DNA from 2 places in the Veillonella sp. Ser01 genome. Region 2 is predicted to be linked to the other one. Evidence: a T-box and tRNA genes for the amino acid it is inferred to sense, from the RefSeq annotation. Region 2 holds a T-box; the other holds one or more tRNA genes.
The links. A T-box is a leader RNA that pairs with one kind of tRNA and senses whether it is charged. The one in region 2 lies ahead of cysS (cysteine--tRNA ligase), so its partner is inferred to be a tRNA-Cys.
Positions count from the first base shown of each region.

Region 1: it has a tRNA-Cys gene. The T-box ahead of cysS (cysteine--tRNA ligase) is inferred to sense a tRNA for this amino acid. The anticodon was not compared.

Region 1 is NZ_JBSPUA010000001.1:588,221-598,255, reverse strand. Features, by position in the region: gene yqeK (bis(5'-nucleosyl)-tetraphosphatase (symmetrical) YqeK) at 1-220, shown strand, start outside; gene ACWTVK_RS02840 (LCP family protein) at 233-1,354, shown strand; gene rsfS (ribosome silencing factor) at 1,367-1,729, shown strand; gene ACWTVK_RS02830 (CvfB family protein) at 1,731-2,639, shown strand; gene trkA (Trk system potassium transporter TrkA) at 2,645-3,985, shown strand; gene ACWTVK_RS02820 (TrkH family potassium uptake protein) at 3,998-5,485, shown strand; gene ACWTVK_RS02815 (MBL fold metallo-hydrolase) at 5,499-6,095, shown strand; tRNA gene ACWTVK_RS02810 (tRNA-Asp) at 6,146-6,221, shown strand; tRNA gene ACWTVK_RS02805 (tRNA-Phe) at 6,227-6,302, shown strand; tRNA gene ACWTVK_RS02800 (tRNA-Gly) at 6,310-6,384, shown strand; tRNA gene ACWTVK_RS02795 (tRNA-Cys) at 6,394-6,468, shown strand; tRNA gene ACWTVK_RS02790 (tRNA-Leu) at 6,483-6,571, shown strand; gene ACWTVK_RS02785 (DUF523 domain-containing protein) at 6,705-7,160, shown strand; gene ACWTVK_RS02780 (phosphoethanolamine transferase) at 7,270-9,102, opposite strand; gene ACWTVK_RS02775 (segregation and condensation protein A) at 9,270-9,995, shown strand; gene scpB (SMC-Scp complex subunit ScpB) at 10,008-10,035, shown strand, end outside.
Region 2 is NZ_JBSPUA010000001.1:391,025-401,059, forward strand. Features, by position in the region: gene ACWTVK_RS01830 (ATP-dependent Clp protease ATP-binding subunit) at 1-1,672, shown strand, start outside; gene radA (DNA repair protein RadA) at 1,841-3,214, shown strand; gene ACWTVK_RS01840 (PIN/TRAM domain-containing protein) at 3,230-4,381, shown strand; gene ispD (2-C-methyl-D-erythritol 4-phosphate cytidylyltransferase) at 4,365-5,540, shown strand; gene gltX (glutamate--tRNA ligase) at 5,543-7,012, shown strand; gene ACWTVK_RS01855 (bile acid:sodium symporter family protein) at 7,147-8,100, shown strand; T-box leader at 8,258-8,463, shown strand; gene cysS (cysteine--tRNA ligase) at 8,513-9,961, shown strand; gene ACWTVK_RS01865 (Mini-ribonuclease 3) at 9,951-10,035, shown strand, end outside.

The sequences.
Region 1 (10,035 bases), 200 kb from region 2:
TATGTCTATGCTAGATAAGGTGATATTTTTAGCAGACTATATTGAGCCTAATCGAGATTTTCCCGGTGTGGATGAGTTGCGTAACGTTTCAGAACTAGATTTAGATAAGGCTGTATTGCTTGGTTTTGATAATACTATTATTCATCTTATAGAGCAAAATTTATCGATTTATCCGTTGACCATTCTTGGTCGTAATGATGTGTTACAATCTTGTAAATAATGGAGTTTATATATGGAAGAACGTGAACGAGCAAGAGCTCGCCGTCGTAGAAGAAGACGTCAACAAAAGTCATCTGTTAAATGGCCTAGATTTATAGTAGCTGTTATTGTAGTACTTGCCCTACTTGGTGGTATAGGCTATGGTTTGTATACTGGGGTATCTTATGTGTATAGAGCTGTTACAGGTACTACTGAGACAACTGACACAGCCGTAGATAATGGAAATAAACAAGATGGTAATACTGTATCTGTAGAACAAAAAGGATTAGATAAACCATTATACATTCTTGTTGTCGGTACTGATGATAATAATCCTAGTCAAAGTGATAGTCTATTCTTGTTATCCATTAATTTAGATCAAAAAACAATGGATGTTATTGGCATTCCTAGTAATAGTAAAATTGATAATAGAGATCAGACAGATGCAAGTATGCTCAATAGCATCTATGAAAAAGGTGGTATTGATCTAACAAAGGCTGTCATTGAAGATATGTTCCATATTTCTATACCATATTATGTTGTAGTTAATCAAAATGCTTTCAAAAAGACTAACGATGTATTAGGAAATCAACAAATCTATGTAGAACAGACTATGGAACACGTGGATGCAGAGGGAAATAAAGATATTGATTTGCAACGAGGATATCAAACATTAGATAGTGATAAGGCTTTATCCTATTTACGGTATTCTGATCCAAAACACGATACATTTACACGTGTACAACGACAAGAAAGATTTTTGAAACTTTGGGTAGAAGAAGAGCATAATTCATTCTTCTTAACAAATGCATGGCATATTTGGAGAATTTGGGATCATTATGATAGTAATATTTCTACATTAGATGCCATTAAGCTTGTGTATAATGCTAGCAAAATTAATAAGGAAGAGATTCATTTCTATATTCTTCCTGGTGAAAAAGAGTTAGTTGGCGATATGACATATTGGAAGGTAAATCCAACGGAAGCACAACGATTAGTAGGCATTACGATGGGAAATCTACCAGCCAATGAAATGACACAATTTGTAACGGCTCCAACCAATAGCACAGCTAAGGTTGCACCTGAATCAGAACATAATGGCGGCACTATCACAAAGCCATCAGAACCGGGTGATGAGAGTACTAATAAACGTTAAAAGGGGAATAGTATGAAAAATAAAGAAGAAGTTAAACAAATCGTATTACAATTAGCACAAGCTGCTTTTGATAAAAAAGGCAGAGATATCGAAATTCTCGATTTAGAAGGTGTATCTATGTTAGGGGATTACTTCCTAATTGCTAGTGCAAATAATATTAAGCAATCTCAGAGTATTGCTGATGAAATGGAAGATAAAGCAGCAGAATTGGGCATGACAGTAAATCATAGAGAAGGTTATCGTGAAGGTGAATGGATTTTACTTGATTTTGGCGATATTATTTGTCATGTCTTTGGTGGTGATGAGTTGCGAGAATTCTACGGTTTAGAAGAATTATGGAATGATGCAGTTCGAGTTCCATTTGAAGGAGTATAGTATGGCTACAGAATTGTTGGAAAATACAATTGCCACATTAAAAGTATTGCGTACTAGTGATCAAGGGGCTTTTCTAGATGGTCAAACTGGCAATACAAATGATGATATTTTGCTTCATAAGGATCAACAAACATCTCCTGTTGCCATTGGTGATGAAGTAGAGGTATTTTTATATCGCGATCCAAAGGGGCGTTTGACTGCTTCTATGCGTTTACCAGCGATGAAGGTAGGGCAAATTGGGTATGTTGAGGTAATCAATACTACAAACTTTGGCTGTTTCGTAGAGGTTGGTACTGAGCGTGGTATCTTCATGCCTCACGCGGAGATGCGTGGTCGTCCTCAAGTGGGCGAAAAAGTTTGGGTTCGTCTCTATACAGATAAATCTGGTCGTTTTGCAGTATCTATGGATGTTGATGACGAAATGCGTCGCGCATCTAAGGCTGCTACAGATGCTAAAGTAGGACAACTTGTTAAAGGCGCTATCTACAACTTGACTAGTGATGGGGCATTCTTCATCACTCCTGAACGATGGATTGCCTTTTTACATCGTTCTGAGATGACTAGAAAATTAAATGTAGGAGAAATGGTTGAAGGTCGTATTACTTTCAAACGTGAAGATGGTCGTGTCAACGTATCGATGCGTCCTACTAAGGAAAAGGCACTCATTTCTGATGGAGACATTATAATGGAGTACCTTCTTAATCGTGGAGGCAAGATGCCATATAGCGATGAATCTTCTGCGATGTTGATTAAAGATAAATTTAATATTAGTAAAGCTGCCTTTAAGCGTGCTTTAGGGCATTTGATGAAAGAGAAAAAAATTGTTCAAGATAATGGTTGGACATTGTTAACTGAAACAGGACGTCAATGGACACCTCCTGTTGGTAATGAATCACAAGAAGAGGAATAAAGGCGATGAAAATTGTCATTGTAGGTGCTGGTAAGGTTGGCTATTCCTTAGCACAACGCTTGATACAAGATAATCATGATGTATATATGATTGATCGTTCTCCAGAACGTATACAAAATCTTGAAAATACACTAGATGTTAGCCTTGTTCAAGGAAATGGCAGTGATATACAATTGCTCAACGAAATCGGTATGGATGATGTAGGAATGTTTATTGCTGTTACCGATTCTGATGAAGTAAATATGTTATCTTGTTCTGTAGCTAAAATTACAGGTGTTCCTACAACGATTGCTCGTGTGCGAGATAATACCGTAGCAGAACATATGGATGATGAGATGCGTGCTAAATTAGGGGTCGATTTATTTATCAATCCTGAAATGGTTACGGCTCAAGAGCTTTTACAAATTCTAGAGACTCCATCAGCTATTGATGTAGAAGAATTTGGCCAAGGTACTGTACGCCTTATGGAATTTAAGATTACAGATGATATTCCATTAATAGGTCAACCTTTAAAAGAAATTAAATTCCCTGAAGGTGTTTTACTAGTAGGGGTTTTACGTTATGGTGAAATGATTATTCCCCATGGTGAAAGTATTCTACAAGTTGATGACAGTGTATTCTTCTTAGGCTTAAAAGAGTCTGTTGAAGAAGTAGAAAATCTTTGGTTCCATAATCACAGTACATTTTATAAACGGGCTGTTATCATTGGGGCTGGTCTATTAGGTAGAAATCTAACAGTTCTTTTAGAACAAGCTGGATTCTCTGTTAAGGTTATTGAAAAAGATTTTAACCGCTGTGAAAAACTTGCTAATCTTGTAGATAAGTCTATGGTTATCAATGGAGATGCTACAGACTTTGACCTTTTAGAAGCAGAAGAAATTGCAGATAGTGATGTTATAATTGCTGTTACAGATGATGATAAGCTCAACTTGCTCGTTGCTCTTGTAGGCAAGCATATGGGCATACCAAAGACAGTTGTGCGCGTAGGTCGACCTGAATACATTATGCTTATGGAACAAGTGGGGATTGATGTGGTATTCTCGCCACGTTTATTTACAGCGAGTCAAATTTTACGTTTCGTGCGTAGTGGAGAAGGTGTTTTATCTATTTCGACCTTTGAAGGTGGAAAAGCGGAATCTATAGAGGTTGCCATTACAAGTGAATCACCTGTGGCTGGTAAACAATTAAAGGACATCCGTTTACCAGGGAAGGCGTTAGTTGGTGTAATTTTACGTGGAGATGAAGCTATCGTACCACGTGGTAATACTGAAATCTTAGATGGAGATCACATTGTTCTATTTGCGTTACCTGAATCTGTAAGTAAATTACTTAAATATCTTACCTAGTATGGAGGGACTATGCGCATTCAAATTGTCATGTCCTTAGTGGGGCGATTATTATATATCTTTGGGATTTTTACATTAATTCCTTTTATATATGGTATTGTATTTGAAACTGCATATTGGTCGTTTTTGGTTACTACTGGTATTTCATTTGGCTTAGGTGGACTTTTATCTTATTATGGTCATGAAACTCAAAGCTTTAGTCTTCGTGATGGGTTTTTAGTTGTATCATCTACATGGATATTAACAATTATCTTAGGTTCCTTACCATTTATTCTTAGTGGTATATTAACCAATGTATTTGATGCTCTATTTGAAGCTACATCAGGGATTACAGCAACTGGTGCTACAATTATTAATAGCGTAGATGATTTACCTAAGACATATGTTTTATGGCGTGGATTAATGCACTGGATTGGTGGGATGGGGATTATTGTCCTTATTTTATCGTTCTTAAAGAACTTAGGTGCAGATGCAGCTCATATGTTTAATGCAGAAGCATCGGTACCAAAACCTGGTGTTGTTATGCCTCGTATTCAATCAATGGCCAGTAAACTTTGGCGTTTATATGTTGCTTTTACCGCCATTTGTTTCGTTATGCTATGGGCTGGTGGTATAGAGCCTTTTGATGCATTAAATTATGCATTTTCCATTATTGCTACAGGTGGTTTTGCACCTACATCTGCAGGTACATTTATTTATGAACAAAGCAACTATATCTGTTTTGTATTTATATTTTTCATGATACTTGCTGGTGGTAATTTTGCAGTATATTATAATGCACTGCAAAGAGGCATTCGTGTTTTGATTGATGATTTTGAAACACGTATGTATTGGCTAGTTATTTTTATTGGAATTGCTATCATATCAATTTCGATGGCAGTACAATCAAATATTAATGATCCAATTCAAATCTTTAGAGATGTTTCCTTTAATTATGTATCGATTCAAACTGGTAGTGGATTTGCTGTAAGCGATTATGATTTATGGCCAGCCGCTGCACAGATGATGTTATTTATTTCATCATTTTTTGGTGGTTGTAGTGGTTCTACAACAGGGGGCGTAAAAATTATTCGCCTCATTATTCTAATTAAGAGCAGCATTATTTATTTAAGAAAATCAATTCATCCTGAGATGGTACAAGTCGTGCGCATTAATGGTAAACCGATGCCTACTAAATGGATACAGATGTCACAGCAATTTTTATTTTTATATTTAATGATTTACGTTATATCTGTTTTCCTTATGACTTGTTCTGGAATGTCTACTTATGATGCGATGCAAATTATAACAGCTTTTCTTAGTAATGTAGGCATTGGATTTGGTGGTTTTGGGCCTACAGATGCCTTTGGTAGTATGTCTGATAGTGCTAAATGCGTAGCAATGGCAGACATGTTATTAGGTCGTTTGGAATTATTTACAATTCTTGTTATGCTTCATCCTCAATTCTGGGAAGGGTATTTTATAAAAAAACAATCTGCTAAACGGTATCGTATCCTATAGGAGGGCGAATAATATGAATATTATAAAACGCCCTCTAGGGCTTTATAAAGCAAATTGTTATGTATTAATTAAAGATGGAAAATCTCTTATTATTGATCCCGGGTTTCATAGTAAGCATATAATTGAAATGGTAGGAGATTCTGAGCCTATAGCAGTATTATTAACACATGGTCATTGTGATCATGTGTCGGCTCTTGATGAGGTTTGTGAGTATTATAATATTCCCGCTTATTTACATCCTTTGGATCAAGAGTTATTACAACTAATCCGACGTAGACCTAGTGTATATAAAAAGAAAATGTACACGAATTGTAAAGATTTAGTGGCCGGTAAATTAGAAGTAGGGCCTTTTAAAATAATCGTACATCATACACCAGGCCATAGTGCTGGCTCAGTTTGTTTGGAGATTGGTGGACATCTATTTTCTGGAGATACTTTATTCAAACAAAATGTAGGAAATACCGACAACTATAAGAGTAATCCCCGTGATTTAATCATTAGTTTGAAGCATATATTAACGTTATCAAAGGATTTAATTGTCGAACCAGGACATAAAGAATCTACAACATTAAAAGATGAAGAAGAATTCATCAAAAATATTGTAGGATAGTGTTGACAAAAGTCCTGATAACCGATATACTAAGCAAGTACTTTGGATACGGCCCCGTGGTGTAGCGGTTAACATGTCGCCCTGTCACGGCGAAGATCGTCAGTTCAAATCTGATCGGGGTCGCCATTCATGCCTCGGTAGCTCAGTTGGTAGAGCAACGGACTGAAAATCCGTGTGTCGACAGTTCGATTCTGTCCTGAGGCACCATGTACATGCGGGAATAGCTCAGCGGTAGAGCACCGCCTTGCCAAGGCGGGGGTCGCGAGTTCGAATCTCGTTTCCCGCTCCAACTTTATATGGCGGCATAGCCAAGCGGTAAGGCAGAGGTCTGCAAAACCTTTATTCCCCAGTTCGATTCTGGGTGCCGCCTCCACAATCGTTACCCATGCCGGGGTGGCGGAACAGGCAGACGCAACGGACTTAAAATCCGTCGGTTGGAAACAACCGTACCGGTTCGATTCCGGTCCTCGGCACCAATTAAGACTAACTTCGGTTAGTCTTTTTTCTTATGTAAATCTAAATTTTAAATGTGTATAATTTAAAAATATGAGAGTGCGTTTGTTATTAGATGATCTATTTCAAATAGGATTCTCTATGTTTAATAATGTTATGAATAATAAAGCAAAATTATTAATTAGTGAATGTTTATGTGGCGTATCCTGTCGTTATGATGGGAAAGACAATCTTATAGAACAGTTACCACTGTTAAAGGATACTTTTGATTTAGTAACCGTATGTCCAGAAGTATTAGGTGGTCTTACCATACCTCGAGATCCTGCGGAACGACAAGGTAAACGTGTATGTACGGCTAATGGAACTGATGTAACCACAGAATTCCATAAAGGAGCTCAAATTGCATTGCATATAGCAATTCAACAGGGATGTAAGCAGGCACTAATGAAAGCAAAAAGCCCTAGTTGCGGTTATAAGCGCATTTATGATGGTACCTTTAGTAAAACCCTGCGAGAGGGGCACGGATGTACTGTAGAGGCCTTATTAATGAATAATATTGAGGTTTATACGGAAGAAGAAATAGACCTATTAATGGAACAAAAAAAGAGATGAGTTTTTAACTCATCTCTTTTTTTCGTGTTAGTGAAACCTAAACTACATTAAATCTAAACTACATTATACTAACATAATAAAATTTTTATATTATTAGAAATGTTAAAGTTTATTTTCCTGCGTTTACAGGATCATTAGTTAATGGTTGTTCCCCTAGTAAGGTAGTTAGGTTATGTAAATTGAATCGATATTTACCATTACTAAAGTCTCTTGTTACATCATACCGTTGATTAGGTGCGTGCATAAGACCAATCAATGTGTCATATAGTAAATCATTTGTAAAGTATTGATGTTCGTGTTTAGAGAGTTCTTCAGCTGTTTGAGGATACTCAGCACGATATTGAGGTGATAAATATATCCAGAATGGAATATGAGTCATAACAAAGTCAAATGTATCTGGATTATGAGATTTATCCAAGCTTTCACCATGGTCAGAGAAATACACCATGGCTTGCAAGTTCAATTTTTCCTTACCATAAGTATAAATCTGTTGTAATAACCAGTCTGTATATAATTGGCTATTAGCATATGCTTCTTGGCCATCAGGATATGGACCTTGTTTCCATTTACTAAATTCATGTGGATAACGGTCATTGTAGTAAATATGACTACCCATGATATGAATGACGATAAAGTTATTTTTACTTGGATCAACAGACTGTAATAATGGTAAGAGTGATTCATCATAGCGATCAGAGAAAGCATAGGATTCATGTGACCATTTAGTGGTATCCGCTGTTTTAGCCATTAATGAAATAGCTGTATCATATTCGCCAAATACACCTTGGTTACTAAACCAAGAAGTAGTATATCCTGCTTTTTTAGCAACATCTAAGATATTTGCAGAATCGAGGAATGGTTTATCGTCGTATTGATTACGTTCAGATAAAGCACGTTCAAGGGTAGGTACTGTTTGTACATACGATGAATATGCGTTATCAAAGAAGACAAAATCTTTATTATCTGCACGCATAGTACCTTGCCATGGCGTATCATCATAAGGGAAGTTTGGATTATATACCTTCATATAATCACGAGAACTAGATTCACCGATGACTAATATGATGGTCCCTGGTGTTTTATTAGCAGAGGTTTCCTTTGTATCCAAATTGAAGGAATCAAATACTAAATGATGGTTATCATTATATTGTTGCATTTGTTTTACATAGTCGCCAGCTGCAATCCAGTTTGCTACAATACATGTTTTCGGGAATAAGAAGAATGGTACGTATACTAAGAATGCTACTATGGATGCAATGAGCAATGTAGAGCGCATAGGTCGTGTAGTATTTAAGTTTACTACCGCTTTCATTCCTAGATTAGACCAGTAGAGTAGATAGGTCCATATTACAAGGCCAATACCAACAGCGATAAGACCAGGAATACCAGCAGCATTTTTTAAGAAACCAAATGCTTCTTCAGGATTTGTCATGTATACTGCTAGTAAACTAGCTGGCGTTAAACAATGCCATGTAGTTAGATAGTATCCTATTTGTAAGAATGGGATAAGGCTCAATATCATGGTAATAATTGCCATGATTAATGATGTAGTTTTATGGAGACGATTTGTTTGGTTCAGTAAAAATTGAATCCCCGATAAACCCATAAAGATTAATAAGCCAAATAAAAAGTCATTAGCAAATTCATAAAAATATAAAGGTTTTACATAGGACCAGTGGAACAGAAGTGGGAATGTAAGGGCCCAAAGAATACCGACTAAGCCATATCCCAAAAATGGTCTATGAAAAACGGTACATCCCATAAAATATTGAAATAAAAAAGTACCTACAATTGTTGGGACTGCTAAAATCGTTATATCTTCAACATCTAGACCTAGTGTAATAGGTTCATAGATGAAAAATAGAGCTATATATAAAGCAATACCAATGATACCAAAGCGAAAGATGGGGTTTCTCCCAATTTGCTTTAAACTAGATGACATAATAAATCCCCTCTTGAAGGAATACACAATAAATTTTTTTCTATAATATATAATAATTACTATAATAAAGATAGCAGATGACTGTAAAAAAAACAATTATTTGAAAGTACTACTATAAATGCTTTATAATTATATAGTTAAAGTATATTTTCTAAGGATTGGGGTTTATGGGAGATTATAATTACAAGTTAGATGTCTTTGAAGGTCCTTTGAACTTGCTTTTGCATCTTATTGAAAAACATAAAATAGAAATCACCGATATTCCTATCGTTGAAATTACGAGTCAATACTTGGAATATTTAGATAATTGGAATCACTTTGATATTCATTATAGTAGTGAGTTTCTTGTAATGGCTTCTACTTTGTTACAGATTAAATCGCGTATGCTATTACCTAAAGCTGAACCTGAGCCAGAGGATGCTGAAGATCCACGTGATGAATTGGTAGCTAAATTAGTAGAGTTTAAAAAAATCAAAGATTTTACAGCTTTACTGATGGAACGTACGGCTGTATCCGCCAATATATTTAGTAGACCTGAAGAAACAAGCGTACTTGGGTTAGATAATGTATATAATTTAGAACTTTCCCGATTATATGAGATTTTTTATCAGACTATAAAACGCGCTAAGGAATTACCTGAAGAGGAGCCTATTCGCGAGGTCAAGGTTGAAAAAGACAGTTATAGTCTAGAGGATATGATTTTGTCTTTATCTAGTCGTGTACGACGTGGTGAAAGTTTATATTTTAGAGAGTTATTAGTAGCAATTGAAACAAAAAGTGGTATGGTAACAATCTTTATGGCTGTTTTAGAATTGTTGAAGCAACAAGTTATGGAAATGCGCTATGAAGAGAATGATATTATATTCACTGCAGCCTTAGAAGGTACCGTATAGAAAGGGGGCTATATGAGCTTACCAACAATGCATTTAGAGG
Region 2 (10,035 bases):
AGAGCGTTTAAAAAAAGCTATCGATGAAGTACAACAACATGATGACATGATTATCTTCATTGATGAAATTCATACTTTAGTTGGTGCCGGTGCAACTGAAGGGGCTATGGATGCGGCTAATATTTTGAAGCCTGCCCTAGCACGTGGTGAGTTCCAAGTTATTGGTGCTACGACACTTGATGAATATAAAAAACACATTGAAAAGGATGCTGCTTTAGAGCGTCGGTTCCAACCTGTTCAAGTAGGAGAACCTAACGAAGAGGATGCTCTTGAAATTCTAAGGGGCTTACGCGATCGATATGAAGCCTTCCATAAGGCTAAAATAACGGATGAAGCATTAAAAGCTGCTGTTACTTTATCTAGTAGATATATTACAGATCGATTTTTGCCGGATAAAGCTATTGATGTAGTGGATGAGGCTGCATCTAAGGTACGTATGGAAGTATTTTCTGCAGCACCTGATGTTAAGGCTCTAGAAGAACGTCTAAAGGTAGTCAAAAACGAGAAAGAAGCAGCCGTTACAGCCCAAGACTTTGAAAAGGCTGCTAAACTACGTGATGAAGAGAAAAGTCTAGTAAAAGACATTGATGATAAAAAATCTGTAGCAAAAGAAGAAAGTGATCAAAAGTTAGTAGTTACGGAAGACGATATAGCAGCAGTAGTGGCGCAGTGGACGGGGATTCCAGTGGCTAAAATAGCAGAAGAAGAATCTGAAACGTTGCTCCATTTGGAAGAAGAACTTCATAAACGGGTAGTAGGTCAAGATGATGCTGTTACTGCTGTAGCTAAAGCTGTGCGCCGTGCAAGGGCTGGATTAAAGGATCCGAAACGTCCTATTGGTTCATTCTTATTCCTAGGTCCAACAGGGGTAGGTAAAACTGAGCTAGCAAGAGCACTTGCATCCTCATTGTTCGGCGATGAATCTGCTATGATTCGACTTGATATGTCTGAATATATGGAAAAACATACTGTTTCCCGTTTAGTTGGGGCGCCTCCAGGCTATGTGGGCTATGAAGAAGGCGGTCAACTAACAGATGCGGTACGTCGTAAACCATATAGTGTTATTCTTCTTGATGAAGTGGAGAAAGCACATGCAGATTTCTTTAATATCCTATTACAAGTTCTTGATGATGGCCGTCTTACAGATAGTCAAGGGAGAACTGTAGATTTTAGAAATACAGTTATCATCATGACGAGTAACTTAGGTGCAAAAGCATTACATAAGAACTCTACAGAATTAGGTTTCTTGGCACCAAAAAAAGCAGAATCTCATTCTAATGATTCTAAAAGAATAGATTTTAAAGAAGCTAAGAAATCTGTTATGGATGCTGTAAAACGTCATTTCAGACCTGAGTTTTTAAATCGTATTGATGAAATGATTGTATTCCAACCATTAACTGAAGAGGACTTACAACAAATTGTCTCTATCTTGATGAGTGATGTTATAAAACGTCTTAAAGAGCGTGAGCTTCAATTAGAAATCACGTCTGAGGCGATGCAATTACTCGTTAAGGAAGGTTCTGATTTTACAATGGGGGCTCGACCACTAAAACGAGCTATTCAACGGTTGATTGAAGACCCTGTATCAGACCTTATTTTGAAAGGAGATGCTACAGAAGGAAAAACTATAAAAGCAGATGTCAAGGATAACGAGATCGTTGTCAGCGTATAGAAAAAATACAAAATATACAGTTAATGACTACCTTTCATATAAATTATATGGGTTAAATGGTATACTATAGAATAATGATAGTAACCATGTAGTAAAATTATGCATAAAAGGTCATGAATGGTTATCATTCATGACCTTTTTTATCTTTTATAACAGTTTTGAGGTATTATGGCAAAAGCAAAATCAGTATTCTTCTGTCAAAATTGTGGAGCAGAATCTTCTAAGTGGATGGGACGTTGTCCACAATGTGGTGAGTGGAATACATTAGTTGAAGAGATAATTAAAGAAACTAAACATAGCCGCACACCTTCACGAGGTGTGGGAAATCAAACAACAAAACCAACAGCTTTACCAGATATTGAAATTTCATCTATCGCTCGTGTATCTACTACCTTTGGTGAAATCGATCGCGTATTAGGTGGTGGGATTGTTCCTGGGGCTCTTATGCTCTTAGGTGGTGATCCTGGTATAGGTAAGTCTACACTACTTCTTCAAGTATCCCAAAAGGTGGCCGATACGGTAGGTACTGTACTATATGCATCTGGAGAAGAATCTCAATTACAGCTTAAGCTTCGGGCAGAACGACTTCATATCAATAGTGAACGACTACAAGTTATTGCTGATACAGATTTAGATCATATACTTGAACAAGCTGATGCAATGACTCCATCCTTACTTGTCATTGATTCTATTCAAACTATGTATACTGGTGATATCGATGCTGCCCCAGGCAGTGTTAGTCAAGTTCGAGAATGTACATCTCGACTTCTTCGCTTTTGTAAAGAACGCAATATTCCGACGGTTATAATTGGTCATGTCACAAAAGAAGGCAATATCGCAGGCCCACGTATGTTAGAACATATGGTGGATGTAGTGCTTTATTTTGAAGGCGAACGGTCTTACCAATTCCGTATTTTGCGCTCTATTAAGAATCGTTTTGGCTCTACATCTGAAACAGGTATCTTTGCCATGGTTGAGGAAGGGTTACAAGAGTTATCTAATCCATCAGCTTCCTTATTGGCAGAACGATCTGATGAGGAAAGCGGCAGCGCCGTTATGATTTATCTTGAAGGGGTTAGGCCTATCCTTGTAGAGGTACAAAGCCTTGTTGTTACGACTGCTTTTGGTATGCCTAGAAGGACGGCAATCGGTTATGACCTTAATCGTTTAATAGTACTTTTGGCAGTATTAGAAAAACGTTGTGGTTTTACATTAGGTAATAAGGACGTGTACGTTAACGTTATTGGTGGTCTCAAGGTAAATGAACCCGCTTGTGACTTGTCTATGGCCGTTGCGATCGTATCTAATTTAAAAAATCGCATTGTTCCTACGGATATGGTCATTTTAGGTGAAGTAGGACTTACTGGTAATGTTCGTAGCATTCCACGCATCGAGCAGCGTATCAATGAAGCGAAGAAATTAGGCTTTAAAAAGTTTATTATCCCTGAAGGCAATTATAAGCAGATCAAGGATAATGATAGTTCTATCAAGATTAGAGGCGTTAAATCTATTCAAGAAGCAATGCAGTTGGTATTTTCTTAATTAGGAGGTGATGTGATGATTTATCGGATTTTGCGCTATGTAATAGCCATTCTTGTGGGCACAGCGGCCTATGTTGGAATGGATAGCTTAGCACCTATTATCGACCCATATTTGGTTTCTCAATTTGAGTCTTTTGGGGATATGTCATTGACTATTGCACGTATTTCAGTATTAATTTTTGGTACTTTATTAGGCGTTATTATTGGGTATTTAATTTCTTCATTTATTTTAAAGCAAGGCTTAGTCATTGCTAAACGTTTAGAACGCATTCTTACTCATATTCCAAATCAAGAATTGATTGCAGGCACCATCGGTTTATTATTCGGTCTTATTATTGCAAATTTAATTGGTGTTGCATTCCATCAAGTACCTATTATAGGACCTTATATTCCTATTATATTGAGTGCTATCTTTGGATATAGTGGCCTTAAAATTATGGCTCGTAAAGGCCCTGAAATATACTATAACTATGTACAACAATGGGGTGGAGAAGGTACTAAAAAAACAAGTCGTTTTAAAATGTTCTCTACTCATAAATCTGATAAAACTACGAGCACACCAAAACTACTAGATACATCTGTTATTATTGATGGACGTATTAAGGAACTATGTAATACAGGATTTATTGAAGGTCCTCTAATGGTTCCCCTTTTTGTATTGAATGAGTTACAAATTATTTCTGACTCTGCTGATGCTACAAAGCGAAATCGCGGTCGTCGTGGCCTCGATATTTTGAAAGAGATGCAAGATGCTAACAAGGTAGCCATTGAAGTGGTAGAAGATGATTATGATGATCTTACAGAAGTAGATTCTAAATTAATGCGTCTTGCTTTGGATAAGCAGTGGAAGTTGATGACTAATGACTTCAACTTAAATAAGGTGGCTCGAGTGCAAGGCATTGAGGTGCTTAATCTGAATGAATTAGCCAATGTACTGAAACCAGCCCTCATTGCAGGCGAATGGATTCGTGTGCAAATTATGAAAGAAGGCAAGGAAATACACCAAGGTGTTGCTTATCTCGATGATGGTACCATGATTGTTGTTGAAGATGGTAAACCTTATGTGGGTCAAACCGTAGAGGTTATGGTTACATCCATATTACAAACTAGTGCAGGTCGCATGATCTTTGCTCGTGTAGATGGAGGACAAAATGGACAAGGTAATTAGTTGTATTGTTCTCGCCGCTGGTGCAGGGCGTCGCATGGGATACAAAGAAAATAAGATATTTATTCCTTTGGGACGATTCTCTATCATTCAGCGTACATTGCAAAATGTAGCAAATGTTGAAGGTTTGAAAGAGATTATTCTTGTTGTAGCCGAAGGCGAACAAGAATATATGACAAAACATATTCAAGAGTTGGATTTGACTGTTCCCATTCATATAGTGCTGGGTGGAAAAGAGCGTCAAGACTCTGTAGCATGTGGTTTACAGGCTGTATCAGAGGATACCAATATTGTCCTTGTTCATGATGGAGCGCGACCATTAGCCTCTACAGAAATGTTTAATAATGTTGCTGACTCGGCTAATACCTATGGTGCTGCTACGGTAGGTGTTCCGGCTACAGATACCATTAAACGAGTTGATACAGACCATAATGTTCTAGAAACATTACAGCGTAGTGAACTATACCAAATTCAAACACCACAAGGCTTTCAAAAAGAGTTATTTGTAGAGGCTCATCAAGCGGCATATGAAACTAAGTATCTTGGTACTGATGATGTATCACTAGCTGAGTATGTAGGTAAGCCTGTGCATATAGTTAAAGGGGATTATTGTAATATTAAAGTGACAACACCAAATGATATTGCAGTAGCTAAACGATATTTAGGAATTGAGGATACACGTATGCGCGTTGGATTTGGTTATGATATTCATCAATTAAAAGCAGGTCGCCCATGTATTCTTGGCGGTGTTCATATCGAATCTGAACTCGGCCCTGATGGTCATTCCGATGCGGATGTTCTCATTCATGCATTGATGGATGCTATGTTAGGTGCTGCAGGTTTGCGCGATATTGGATATTATTTCCCGCCTGAAGATGACCAGTATAAAGGGATTTCTAGCATGCTTTTACTAGAAAAGGTTAATTCCTTATTGAAAGAACGTGGGTTACAAGCCTATAATATAGATATTATGGTTATTTCAGAGACACCTAAGTTAAAGCCACACATCGACACGATGAAGGCTAACTTACAATCTGTTTTAGAAATACCATTAGAACGTATTAGTATTAAAGCGACAACAAATGAAATGCTAGGTGCCATTGGGCGCCGCGAAGGCATTGCTGCACAAGCTGTCGTTTCTGTATATGAAGGAGAGGTATAATCATGAGTTCCATGAAAGTTCGTTTTGCTCCAAGCCCTACGGGTCCATTCCACATTGGCGGCGCTCGTTCTGCTTTGTTTAACTGGCTATTAGCACGTAAAGAAAAAGGCACATTTGTATTGCGTATTGAAGATACAGATTTGGCTCGTTCTACCCGTGAAAGTGAAGAAAATATCAAAGCTTCTTTACAATGGCTTGGCATGAACTGGGATGAAGGCATTGATGTAGGAGGCGATAATGGTCCTTACCGTCAAACAGAACGTCTTGACTTATATAAAGAAGTAACACAACGTTTGTTGGACGAAGGCAAAGCATATGAATGCTATTGCACACCTGAAGAATTAGATGCTGTTCGCCAAGAACAAATGGATCGTGGTGAAACACCTAAATATAATGGCCATTGCCAACACTTAGATGAAGAAACAAAGGCTAAATATATTGCAGAAGGTCGCAAACCAACCATTCGCTTACGCGTTCCTTTGAATAAAACATATGCTTTCGATGATATGGTACGTGGTCATGTATCCTTTGAATCTAATGGTGTAGGTGACTTTGTAATCGTAAAATCTGATGGTATTCCTGTATATAACTTTGCAGTTGTAATGGATGACCATATGATGGGTATTACTCACGTTATTCGTGCAGAAGAACATTTATCTAATACGCCACGTCAAATGGCTATTTATGAAGCTCTAGGCTGGGAAGTACCTAAGTTTGGTCACATTTCCTTGATTCTTGGCAAAGATTACAAAAAAATGTCCAAACGCCATGGTGCTACATCTGTTGAACAATACAAACAATTGGGCTATTTGCCAGAAGCACTTGTAAACTTCTTGGCACTTCTTGGTTGGGCTCCAGAAGGGGAAGAAGAATTCTTCACACAAGATGAATTGATTCAAGCCTTCTCTATGGATCGCGTAGCTAAAAACCCTGCTGTATTTGATATTGATAAATTGAATCATATCAACTTCCACTACATGAAAAACTTAAGCGATGAAGAGCTATTCCATCTTTGCTTGCCTCATTTGAAAGAGGTGGGTTTGGCTCCAGATAGCTTGAATCAGGCGGATATTGATTGGTTGACATTGTTATGCTCTACATTCCGCGACCATATTAGCTATGGTGCTCAAATTAAAGATCACGTAGGCATGTTTATGGGTGAAACTGTATTCCTTGAAGAAGGTCACGAAGAGGAATTGCGTGCTGTATTGAATGAAGAAACAGCTCCAACAGTTCTCGGCGCATTCCGCAGTGCATTGGCGGAACTTGATGAAATTACGCCTGACGTTGTAAAAGCAACAATTAAAGCAGTTATGAAAGAAACTGCTTTGAAGGGTAAATTCGTATTCATGCCAATCCGCGTTGCCTTAACAGGTCAAATGCATGGTCCAGATTTGAATAATATTGTTACATTGCTTGGCAAAGAAAAATGCTTACATCGTTTAGATAATGTCAGTGCTTTAACAAAATAGTAACGTAAGTTAATTTAAAAGCTCTCATAGCTATGGTTATGAGAGCTTTTTTTATGTATATTGAGATTATTCAATAGAAATGCTATAATAATCGGCGTCTTTTATTTTTATTTATTATGAAAGTGAGTGCTTTTATGAGTATTATTCGTTCTCTTAACCACTTATTCAATAGCTATCTTTCATGGATAGTGCTATTGATGGCAGTGTTAGCGTATTTATTACCAACTGTATTTTCTTGGATGACGCCGTACATTGCGTACATGCTACAATTTGTAATGTTTGCCATGGGGCTAACATTAACAGCTCAAGTGTTCCTTGATGTATTTAAGCAACCGATGAAAGTTATCCTCGTATCTGTTATCCAATTTTTATGGATGCCATTAGCAGGTTTCTTAGTAGCCTTAATCTTCAATTTCCCACCAGAAATTGGTATCGGATTCATCTTGTTAGGTGCATGTCCTGGTGGTACTGCTTCTAATGTTATGACATTCCTTGCAAATGGTAATGTTCCATTATCTGTATCTGCAACGACTGTTTCTACATTATTGGCTCCAGTATTAACACCTTTATTCGTTGTATTGTATGCAGGTGCCACATCTTCTATTGAAATTCAATTCATGCCGATGTTTATTTCTATCGTAAAAATCGTATTGGTACCAATCATCTTAGGTATCGTATTGAATTACTTCATTGGCTCTAAGATTGAACCTGTTAAATCTGTATGTCCTACAATTGCGGCTATTGCAGTATTGTTAATCTTGGCTGCTGTTACTGCAGTGAATCAAAAACAAATTGCTGAAACTGGCTTCATCATTTTCGTAGCGTGCTTAGTACAAAATGTGAGTGGTTATGTAGTAACGTACTTTGTATGTAAAGCGTTGAGCATCGATGTTTCTTCTCGTCGTGCAATGCAAATCGAAGTAGCAATGCAAAATTCTGCATTATCCGTATCTTTAGCACTTAAACATTTTACTCCTCAAGCGGCAGTAGCAGGTGCAGTATTCTCTATCATTCATAACTTTACAGGATCTATCTTTGCAGGTATTTGCCGAAAACATGATGATCAAGAAAAATTGGAAAATGCTTAATAGTTAATTCATCATCCTCATCTTTCAAATTTATATCCGAAATATGCATGTCTAATATATTATTTGGATATATTGAAAGATGAGGGTTTTCTTGTTTTTATTGACATTTTATAGGATAATTGATACAATATCTATATATCTGAATATGGATTTAATAGTAAAAGCTGAGACTGAAAGAAGTACTCTACAACTAACTTTTTAGCGAGAACCGATGGTGGGAGGGTTCAAGGATAGGTAGACGAAATGCATTCACGAGCTGACATTCCGATTATAGGTAGGTTTGTCCGGTGACGCGCCGTTATGCGATGAGTGGGTACTACATTGGTACCTAACAGAGTGGAACCGCGGACCATCGTCTCTGTATGAGATGAGGGGTCTTTTTTATTTTACGAAGATGGAGGCATCGGTAACGATGAGAGAAATTACAGTTTATAATACTATGACGCGCCAAAAAGAGGTGTTCAACCCTGTAACACCAGGTGAGGCAAAGATGTACGTATGTGGTGTTACACCATATAACCATCCTCACATTGGCAATGCACGTCCATTTGTAACTTGGGACGTAATTCGTCGCTATATGAAACATGTAGGCTATAAAGTAACTTATGTACAAAACTTTACTGATGTGGATGACAAAATCATCAATACATCCAATGGTGAAGGCGTATCTTGGGATACTATTGCAAATCGTTATATCGACAGCTATTTCGAAGTAATGGATGCCCTTGGTGTACAACGTGCTGATATTTATCCACGTGTTTCTACACATATCGAAGATATTATTGCTATGATCTCTACATTGATTGAAAAAGGCTATGCCTATGAACTCGATGGTGATGTATATTATAGCGTTGATAAATTTGAACAATATGGCGAGTTATCTGGTCGTACCTTAGATGATATGGAAGCTGGTGCACGTATCGAAGTTGATGGTCGTAAGAAAAATCCTATGGACTTTGCATTATGGAAAGCTGCAAAACCAGGCGAACCATATTGGGAAAGCCCTTGGGGTAATGGCCGTCCAGGTTGGCATATTGAATGTTCTGCCATGAGCCAAAAGTACTTAGGTACAGAATTTGACTTCCATGGTGGTGGTAGTGATTTGATCTTCCCACATCATGAAAATGAAATTGCTCAATCTGAAGGCTGCTCTGGTCAACATCCATCTGTACGCTATTGGTTACACAATGGTTTCATCACTATTAATTCTGAAAAAATGTCTAAATCATTGAATAACTTCTTCTTGGTAAAAGATATTTTAGAACAATATAGTCCAGATGCGTTACGTTACTTCTTATTAAGTACACATTATCGTAGTCCATTAGATTTCTCTGATGAACGCTTAGAAGAAGCAAATAAATCCTTAGAACGTTTAAGTACTGCTATTGAAAATCTATTGTACCTTGAAAAATGTGAACCAGGTCCTTGTGATGAGGCTCAACATTTATTAGAAAAAGCTAAAGAGTATGAAGAAGAATTCGAAGCAGCAATGAGTGATGATTTCAATACTGCTTTAGCTACATCTAGCATGTTTGGTCTTGCTAAAGAAATCAATATCTATTACCAAGCTGTGACAGGCCGTGAAGGCGTTGTTTGCCAAGAAGCAATTGCTGAAGTTAAACGTATTTTCAAGTTCATGACAGAGGTTATTGGTATTCTTGAAAAAGCATGGGAAGGCAACACAGGTGCCAATGCTGCTGAATATGAAGAATTAATGCAGGTTATCTTGTCTGTACGTCAAGCATGTCGTGATCAAAAACAATGGGCACTAGCTGATTGTATCCGCGATCGTTTGGCTGAAATCGGTATTACTATTGAGGATTCTCCTCAAGGTGCACGGTGGAAAAAACGTGAAGTTTAAACAATTTCAATTCTTAAAGAATGAAGCAATAAAAAAGTTGACGGCTCTTGAACAAGAGCCGCTTCGTTTGCGTA